DNA from 3 places in the Blautia sp. NSJ-140 genome. Region 3 is predicted to be linked to each of the others. Evidence: a T-box and tRNA genes for the amino acid it is inferred to sense, from the RefSeq annotation. Region 3 holds a T-box; the other regions hold tRNA genes.
The links. A T-box is a leader RNA that pairs with one kind of tRNA and senses whether it is charged. The one in region 3 lies ahead of proS (proline--tRNA ligase), so its partner is inferred to be a tRNA-Pro.
Positions count from the first base shown of each region.

Region 1: it encodes a tRNA-Pro, which carries the amino acid that the T-box ahead of proS (proline--tRNA ligase) is inferred to sense. The anticodon was not compared.
Region 2: it encodes a tRNA-Pro, which carries the amino acid that the T-box ahead of proS (proline--tRNA ligase) is inferred to sense. The anticodon was not compared.

Region 1 covers NZ_JALIFS010000016.1:42,361-45,545, reverse strand. The annotation lists gene MUB50_RS15520 (hypothetical protein) at 643-1,209, shown strand; tRNA gene MUB50_RS15515 (tRNA-Pro) at 1,473-1,546, shown strand; gene MUB50_RS15510 (LysR family transcriptional regulator) at 1,651-2,547, shown strand; gene ilvC (ketol-acid reductoisomerase) at 2,709-3,185, opposite strand, start outside.
Region 2 covers NZ_JALIFS010000014.1:85,171-88,355, forward strand. The annotation lists gene MUB50_RS14825 (Ig-like domain-containing protein) at 1-1,710, shown strand, start outside; tRNA gene MUB50_RS14830 (tRNA-Pro) at 1,920-1,993, shown strand; gene MUB50_RS14835 (DUF6128 domain-containing protein) at 2,849-3,185, shown strand, end outside.
Region 3 covers NZ_JALIFS010000004.1:228,790-231,974, forward strand. The annotation lists gene MUB50_RS06970 (alpha-L-rhamnosidase) at 1-471, shown strand, start outside; gene MUB50_RS06975 (HD domain-containing protein) at 681-1,466, shown strand; T-box leader at 1,697-1,906, shown strand; gene proS (proline--tRNA ligase) at 2,065-3,185, shown strand, end outside.

The DNA.
Region 1 (3,185 bases), on a different contig from region 3:
ATCTGAAACTGCCATAGCTGTCCAATTATGTCGTTTTTTGTGCCGTTTTACGCAACTTTTTATATATCAGAGAAAGAAAAATACATATCAATATATAAAAGTGGTCATGATAAGTGGTCAGATGTATAGTCCCAGGGACCTGTATTTTGCGGGAAATATCAGGCTTCTTGGTATAAGATTCATGGTCATAAGTGGTCAGCTTTTGTGGTCAGAAAAATGGCGAATTCCCTTATATACAGGTTTTTTCAGGTCCTGTCGCTTAATCTAACATTAAGCGGCAGTTTTCACATTCTCTTCATTTTCCTTTCACACAATGCACACATTTTTTTACTATATTATTAACCGTAGATAGCAAATGCAAATGCTAAATAATCTTTTTCTTTTTCATACTTTTTTGCCGGGAGTCTGCACAACTCCCGGCCTCCTTTTTTTGTTCTTCAGGCAGTTCGCCTGCATTTTCTATTATTATTAAAGATATAAAAATATGTCTTGTTTTTTCCTCTTTCATATATTATACTGATTAAGAACTTATTGTTCCTGTCCAGTTTGTTCTTTGATAATTTCATAGACTTCACACTCGAAACATGATACAATATCCGCACAGAGAAATATGCGGTACAGTTTTTATGGGAGGATGCGCATATGTTAGATCAGAAAGATTTGGAATTATTAGCTGGTATGATAAACCCGATCAATGTCCAGCTGGGCAATATAAATAACCGATTAGATGGTATCGACGCCAGACTGGATGCTGTGGATGCTCGTCTCGACGGTATCGACGCTCGTCTCGATGCTATGGATGCTCGTTTCGACGGTATCGACGCTCGTCTCGATGCTATGGATGTTCGTTTCGACGGTATCGACGCTCGTCTCGATGCTATGGATGTTCGTTTCGACGGTATCGACGCTCGTCTCGATGCTATGGATGTTCGCTTCGACGGTATCGACGCTCGTCTCGATGCTATGGATGTTCGCTTCGATGAAATAGATGCCCGCTTCAACCGGGTAGAAAACAGACTTGAAATGATCGATCTGAAATGTGATACCAACAGAAAACGCCTAGACGACCTTTCACTGGATGTTAAGCTTGCAGAACGGGATATCCGAAAAGATATCAAGAATTTACAGGACACAACAGAAACTCTTGTTGTTGTACTTCAGGGAAGAGGTATTTTACCTGACCCGGGTAACACAATACAGACAGCCTGAGCATACCATGTGAAGAGTGTGAAGCCTATGAAAGTATCAGTTACTGTTCACTGGTAATGTTCCGCGAGGTGTTTTTTGTGAGCGAAGGTCACAGAAAACCCGAGACATACCGCGCGAATTTATGCGATCAGCATAAATTCTGTGCATCGCGAAGCGTGTTACTGAGAACGGAGTGAACAGTAACAAGTATCAAGGGATCACACTCTTTCTCCTCAAAAAATGGTTGCATTTACAATTCGTTTATGTTATAGTTATATGCGTTGCGGGGTATGGCGTAGCTTGGTAGCGCGCACGGCTGGGGGCCGTGAGGTCGCAGGTTCAAATCCTGTTGCCCCGATTGAATATCATAGATATTATTACAGCTAAGGTTTCCGAGGTCTGATGACTTCGGATTTTTTATTACCTTTATTATCTTACTATTTTTCGAAAGGAAGGTTTTGCATGCAGGATAATCTGTCTCTTTATCATATTTTTTATACGGTAGCACGTACCGGCAGTATCTCCCACAGTTCCCGGGACCTTTATATCAGTCAGCCTGCTATCAGCAAGGCGATCCAGAAGCTGGAGCAGAATCTGGATACCGTTCTTTTTAAACGAAGTTCCCGGGGTGTCACGCTGACCCCGGACGGTGAGCTTCTTTTTGAAAAAGTAAAAGAAGCTCTTTCACTTCTGGATGAAGGAGAAAATTCTATTCGCCATAACCGTTCCCGGGACATTCCAAAGCTGCGTCTGGGTGCCAGTTCTACTCTTACCAGATATGTACTGCTCTCCCACCTGAAAAATTATATTGCTCGTTTTCCTCATGTACGTATCACAATTTCCTGCCAGTCTACTTATCAGACTCTGCAGCTTCTGGATGAGGAAAAAATCAATCTGGGACTCATCGGGCGGCCACAGAAGCTTCGGGGATATCATTTTCAACCTCTTTTGAAAATCCAGGATACCTTTGTCTGTACACAACAGTATCTGGAAAATCAGAAACAGCTCTATCCTGATGAACCTCTGATCCAGGCAGCAACTTTCATGATGCTGGATGAGGACAATATTACACGTCAGACTGTGAACACTCAGCTGAAAGAACATCATGTGGAATTAAGCCACATTCTGGAAGTAACAACTATGGATCTTCTGATCCAGTTTGCGGAAATTGGTCTTGGGGTTGCCTGTGTGATCCGCGATTTTGTAAAAAAAGAGCTGGAAGAAGGAACTCTGGTGGAAGTACCGGTAGGATTTTCTTTTCCGCTGCGTGAGATCGGGTTTGTATGCAGACAGAAAGATGCTGATTCGGCTTTAATCGCGCCGTTTTTTGATGATGAAACAGGGCATCCGGATAGATAAAGAATGTAAAAAAATCCCATCTGATCATTACGACCAGATGGGATTTTTAGATTTCAAAAAAGTTTCCTGCCACTGTATTACATATGTAACTTTTTTGACTCAAACTTCGCTGCGCTTCGTTCGAGTAGCGCAAAATTTATTGCACCTGCAATAAATTTTGCTTAGTTATTAATAAGCTTATCCTCGCCGTTCCAGCTGTAGAGTTTACGGATCTCCTCGCCAACTTTCTCAGACTGATGCTCAGAAGCTAATTTTCTCATAGCCTTGAAGTGTACCTGTGCACCTGCATCGGACATGTCGAGTAAGAACTCTTTTGCGAATGTACCATCCTGGATATCAGAAAGAACTTTCTTCATTGCTTTCTTTGTATCCTCTGTGATGATCTTCGGTCCTGTGATGTAATCACCATACTCAGCTGTATTGGAGATAGAATATCTCATTCCGGCGAATCCTGACTGATAGATCAGGTCAACGATCAGTTTCATCTCATGGATACACTCGAAGTATGCGTTTCTTGGGTCATAACCAGCTTCAACAAGTGTCTCGAAACCAGCCTGCATAAGTGCGCAAACACCACCGCAAAGTACAGCCTGCTCACCGAAGAGGTCTGTCTCTGTCTCTGTACGGAATGTTGTCTC
Region 2 (3,185 bases), on a different contig from region 3:
GCTACAGATGCAAAAACGTATGTAGAGGCGCGGATCCTTTCAGAAGCGGGAGAACTTCCGGAAAGCGGAGCATATATAGAAGCAGCAGGGATCACCCTTGGACGTACTCCGGCGGTAGAGCCTGGGCAGTATAAAACATTGAATGCAGATGGAACATACAGTGCTACAAAATTTAATGTAAAGGCAACTGTGACAGATGCGGAGGCAACACTCAATACATCTTCTCGTTGGGGAGATTATGAGATCAAAGTAAAAGAAACCAGCACAAAATATCTCCGCGACACAAAGAGTGATGCTGGTTTTGCAGTTAACTCCGGGATCCAGGGAATGATCCTGGAAACAACAGATGGCGGAAAATATGGTATGCGTCATATGAACGAGATGTGGGTGAAGGTATATAAGGCTGCGTTTGCAAAAGATGCAGGTCTTGAAGGAAAAACCGTAAACAGGATCACGTATATTATGTCAGACGGTGCGTATGTATATGAATTTGCAGATGGTATTTATATCAAACCGCAGGCAACAGAAGAGATGGATGTTTCTCCGGAATTTACGGACAGCACCCATGTAAAGCTTGCAAATCTTGATAAATACAAAAATCCGAAGGTATCTGTTTTCTATACAACAGGTGTCGGACATGATTCACAGACAACATATCTTGTACAGGATGGTGTAGCCGCAGATGGAGTGGTTGCTTTGGATTCTGCTGTAGCGAGACCGGAAAATGAAACCTATACAGTAAGAGTCTCCAGTGATGATCACGCGGATGTTTCTGTTCAGCTGGTGTATGGAACAATTGCTTTTAAAGAAAATTCAGGAGTTCTTTATATCGGAAGCTCCAGACAGCTTGAAGCAACAGGCGAAAATTGCAAGGATGTAACATACGCTTCCGATAATGAAACGGTTGCATCTGTAGACGAGAACGGAAAAGTAACTGCAAAAGCAGCAGGAACAGCCGTGATCACAGCAACATCTGCAGCAGGAAAAACTGCACAGTACAAGCTTACTGTAAAAACGCCATCTGTAAAAATGAATGCATCAGCGAAAACGCTTTATGTAAAAGGATCTCCAGCTGAGGTGACGCTGAAAGCAACGACCGCAGGTGTTACCGGAAAAGTAACCTATACAAGCAGTAAACCATCTGTTGCAGCTGTAGCCGCAAATGGAAAGGTAACTGCAAAGGCGGCAGGAACAGCTGTGATCACAGCGAAATGCGGAAATTATAAAGCAACCTGCAAAATTACAGTTAAGAAGCCGTCTGTAAAAGCTTCGGCTTCAGCGAAAACTGTATTTGTGCGTGGAACAAGCCAGATCAAAGTGAAAAAAACAGGCGTTAGCGGAAAAGTTACTTATACAAGCAGTAATAAATCCGTTGCAGTGGTAAGCGCAGGCGGAAAAGTAACAGCAAAAAAAGCAGGAACAGCTACAATTACAGTAAAATGCGGAAGCTACAAAGCAACCTGCAAGATCACAGTGAAAAAAGGCAGCCTGAAGATTACATCCAAAACAGCTGTAAGTGTAAAAGCAAAGAAAACAACAGCCATCAAGGCAGCAGCCACTTCAAAGGCAAAGATCACCTACAGAAGCAGCAACACAAAAGTTGCTACTGTAAGCAGCAAAGGTGTTGTTAAAGGTGTGAAAAAAGGAAAAGCTGTTATCTATGTAAGCAGCAACGGAATCACAAAAAAGGTAACAGTTACAGTGAAATAAGCACATATTTCACCTGAATATATTTGATATGTTATAAAGAACCTTTCCCAAAACTGCTTCGGGTCTGCGAAAATGCACGCCCGAAGCAGGAAAAAAGAAAAAATTCGATTTTTTTGAAAAATTTTAATTTTTTCTATTGACAAAGTAAAGAAACTCTAATATAATAGCTCTTGCAGTTGAGCAATACATAAACAACTGAAACAGAATAACGAAGCGTGGCTCAGTTTGGTAGAGCGCTGCGTTCGGGACGCAGAGGTCGCAGGTTCAAATCCTGTCGCTTCGACTAACAGCTTGAGAATCCCTTGGTTGAGGGATTCTTTTTTTGTTTGTGAAAAATGAAGGAACGTATGTTTGTGTTACCTTGTGTTACCTCAATGAGAAAAGAAAGGAGAATCTTCTACATTTGCCAGGAAAAAAATAAAGATAAAGGTAATACATGGGAAAAGGTAAAGAAAAGCGAGAAATAAAATATAGATTAAGAGAAAGCCTTTGGTGAATGTCCCGAGCGTGAATCGCCAGGGGGTTTTTATATTTACAGATGAAAATATTCTTGAATGCTTTGAATAGTAGTGCTATAATACAAACATAAAGAACAACCGCCCACAAGGGGTTGACCTTATAAGAGAAGATTAGAAAATCCCACCCTGTACTCGGCCAAAGTTTTTGGGTGGTTTTTCTATGTAAAGAATTACTTACAAAACGTTAATACGAACGTAAGCAATGCTAGAATGAACATGCCAAAAGCCATAAGATCTTTGAAGTCAAAATGGTTGTCGTTCATCAGCACCACCTCCATCCTTTTTGGACTAGAGGTCAGCCACCCTGTAACACGATTGTTCCTGTACAGTGTAGCATATACGGAGAACCCTGACAAGCGCAAAATGTTCTAAGATAGTAATGCTTTTTTGACAAAAGCGAAAATTTTCCGCATATTTTAATTTCGCACCTGTCTGTTGATATTCTGTGTTGATGTACCGATTCTGGTATAGCCGTATTTTTCGACTAACAGCTTGAGAATCCCTTGGTTGAGGGATTCTTTTTTTGCGTTTGTACATCCTGGAGCTTTTTCACGTTGATGGAATGATTTCTCTTAAACTTCATATATATTAACGAAACCGAAATACCGGAGGGACGTGCGTTGGCTGGATATCAGCGTTTTGTTGCGTATGTGTACGAGTACCGGAAAGGAAAAAAAGACGGCAGCAGCGGTTATGTGAGGGTGGAGGCCAGAGATAGGAAATGCCGTGTGGAGGTTCATTTGCGCTGTGTTGGACTGGAGCCTGGAAGTCGGTGCAGAGTGTATGGGTTTGTGCGGCGGGAAGGGCTGATGGATGGTATTTTGATCGGAAGCTGTGTTACCGGGCAGGAGCGGATCGAGTGCGCGCTGGAGACGGATACAGGGGATATTGGAGGCATGGGAAAAAGTCTTCAGGAGCTTGGAGGACTGCTTCTGATCTCCGATGCCGGTGGATTCT
Region 3 (3,185 bases):
GATGATTTCCCATCATGGCTGTATCAGGTAAAAATGGGCGCAACTACAGTCTGGGAGCACTGGGATGGCCTGAAGCCGGACGGAACCATGTGGAGTGCAGATATGAACTCCTTCAACCACTATGCTTACGGTTCTATCGGAGAGTGGCTGGTTCGTGTGATGGCAGGTCTTGAGGTGGATGAGAAGGAACCGGGATACAAACATGCAGTAATCTATCCGAGAATGGGTGGAAACCTGGACTATGTAAAGGTTGAGTATCGTTCTGTATACGGACCGGTAAGAAGCTTCTGGGAAGAAAAACCGGGAGAGACGGTTCTGCATGTTTCCATACCTGCAAATACAACTGCAACTATCTGCCTGGACGGTGCAAAGGAAGTGAAAGCCGCAGATGGACTTAACTTCACAGCCGCAGACGGATTTATGCAGGCAGAGACCGGATCCGGAGATTATGAGATCCATTTTGTGAGATAAGAAAAAAGAGAGGTATTTTTTAGAAAAGGCGGCTGCCAGGCCTATCCGGAAGATAGGCTGTGGGCAGCTGTCTTTTTTGACCAGAGCAGGAGGCAGAGAGAAGATTTAAAATTCCGGGAAATACAGTAGAATTCGTCAGAGACCTTCGGTATAATAAATACAGAGTGTTTACAGAACTACAGAATGAACAAAAGAAGGGATGTGGCAGAATGATCGACATTGCACATGCAAAACAGGAATTCGAAAAATATCTGGATGAGTACGACCGGGAGGATGAACAGATCTATCTGAAGATCGTACATACTTATGGAGTGGTGAAATACGCAGGAGAGATCGCCAGAAAAATGGAATGTTCCGATGAAGATGTGGAACTTGCGGAGCTGATCGGTCTGCTTCATGATATTGGCCGTTTTGAGCAGATCCGTAGATTTCACAGCTTTGAGCCGGGAACCATGGATCATGCAGTGTTCGGTGCAGAACTTCTTTTCGGGGAGGAGAAGCTGATCCGGCGCTTCGTGAAGGATGATAAATTTGATGAACTGATCAATGCAGCAATTCGGAAGCACAGTGATTTCAAACTGGAAGGAATCCACGATGCAAGAACGCTTTTCCATGCAAAATTGATCCGTGATGCCGATAAGCTGGATAATTGCCGGGTGAAGCTGGAAGCATCAATAGAAGCCATGCTTGGTGTATCAGAAGAGACTGCCGGGGAAGGGCTGATCTCACCGGCAGTGTGGGAATCCTGTCTCAGAAGAGAATCCGTATTATCCTCAGACAGACATGTGCCGGTGGATTACTGGGTATCTTATCTTGCTCAGTATTATGATATTAATTTTCCTGAGACCTGTGAGATCATCGAAGAAGAGGATTATATCACCAGGATCGCAGGCCGGCTGACTTACCAGGAGCAGGATACCAGAACTAAGCTCCATATTCTCACAGAAGATCTGAACAGGTATCTGGAGATGCCGGCTGTGTCTGTGAAGGAATAGGATTATAGAAGTTACTGTTCACTGGCAATGTTCCGCGAGGTGTTTTTTGTGAGCGAAGGTCACAGAAAACCCGAGACATACCGCGCGAATTTATGCGATTAGCATAAATTCTGTGCATCGCGAAGCGTGTTACTGAGAACGGAGTGAGCAGTAACTCATAGCAGAAAGACTTGTTATATTTTTTTGTTTGGGGTTGACTTTGAGGCGGTTTTCACCTAAAATATATCAAAGATACGGCGATGATGAGAATAGTACACAGGGAATTATCTCAGAGAGGGATCTGCTTTGGTGGAAGGATCCTGTGCGTGAACTGTGGAACCGGCCTCGGAGCTCTGCGTGATTGAAGCGTGGCGTGTGTTTCCGGCGTTAACGGGTGTTGAGAGAACAGCTTTTCTGGCTGTTAACTGGGGTGGTACCGCCGAAGTCATTCGGTCCCTTGTGAGGGATCCGGAGGGCTTATTTTTTTGTCCGTAAAACGGGACTGTAAATGTAGTGTACGGTTTATGGGACAGAAGAGCAAGCTGGAAGGATTCCGGATTGCTGTGGCTGCCTGACAGCCGGCAATATGTAACAGATCACAAGAAAAAGGAGATTTATCATGGCAAAAGAAAAGAAATTAGTACAGGCCATCACATCTATGGATGAGGATTTTGCTCAGTGGTATACAGACGTTGTTAAGAAGGCTGAGCTTTGTGGCTATACAAGTGTTAAGGGCTGTATGGCAATCAAACCTGCAGGTTATGCGATCTGGGAGAATATCCAGCATGAGCTTGACCGCAGATTTAAAGAGACCGGTGTAGAGAATGTTTACATGCCGATCTTTATTCCGGAGTCTCTTCTTGATAAAGAGAAAGATCATGTAGAAGGTTTTGCTCCGGAGGTTGCATGGGTGACTCATGGCGGCCTTGATCCGCTGCAGGAGCGACTTTGCGTGCGTCCGACTTCCGAGACTCTGTTCTGCGATTTCTACCAGAAAGAGATCCAGTCCCACAGAGATCTTCCAAAGGTATATAATCAGTGGTGTTCCGTTGTACGCTGGGAGAAGACAACACGTCCCTTCCTTCGTTCCAGAGAGTTCCTGTGGCAGGAGGGACATACTGCTCACGCAACAGCTGAGGAAGCGGAGCAGCGCACCATCCAGATGCTGAACATCTATGCAGACTTCTGCGAGGAAGTTCTTGCGATTCCGGTCATCAAAGGCCAGAAGACAGATAAAGAGAAATTTGCAGGTGCTGAGGCTACTTACACCATCGAATCTCTGATGCACGACGGTAAGGCTCTCCAGTCCGGTACAAGCCATAACTTCGGAGATGGCTTTGCCAAAGCATTTGGAATCCAGTACACAGATAAAGATAACACCCTGAAATATGTTCACCAGACATCCTGGGGAATGACAACTCGTATGATCGGTGCTATCATCATGGTTCACGGTGATAACAGCGGACTTGTTCTTCCTCCGAGGATCGCTCCGGTACAGACTGTGATCATCCCGATCCAGCAGCGTAAAGAGGGCGTTATGGAGAAGGCTGACGAGCTTCTTGCAGCACTGAAGGCAGCAGGTATCCGTGCAAAGGTTGATGCGACAGACAAGAGCCCGGGATTCAAGTTTGCTGAGCAGGAGATGCGTGGTATCCCGCTTCGTGTGGAGTGTGGACCGAAGGATATCGAGAACGGCCAGGCAGTTCTCTGCAGAAGAGATACCCGTGAGAAATACACAGT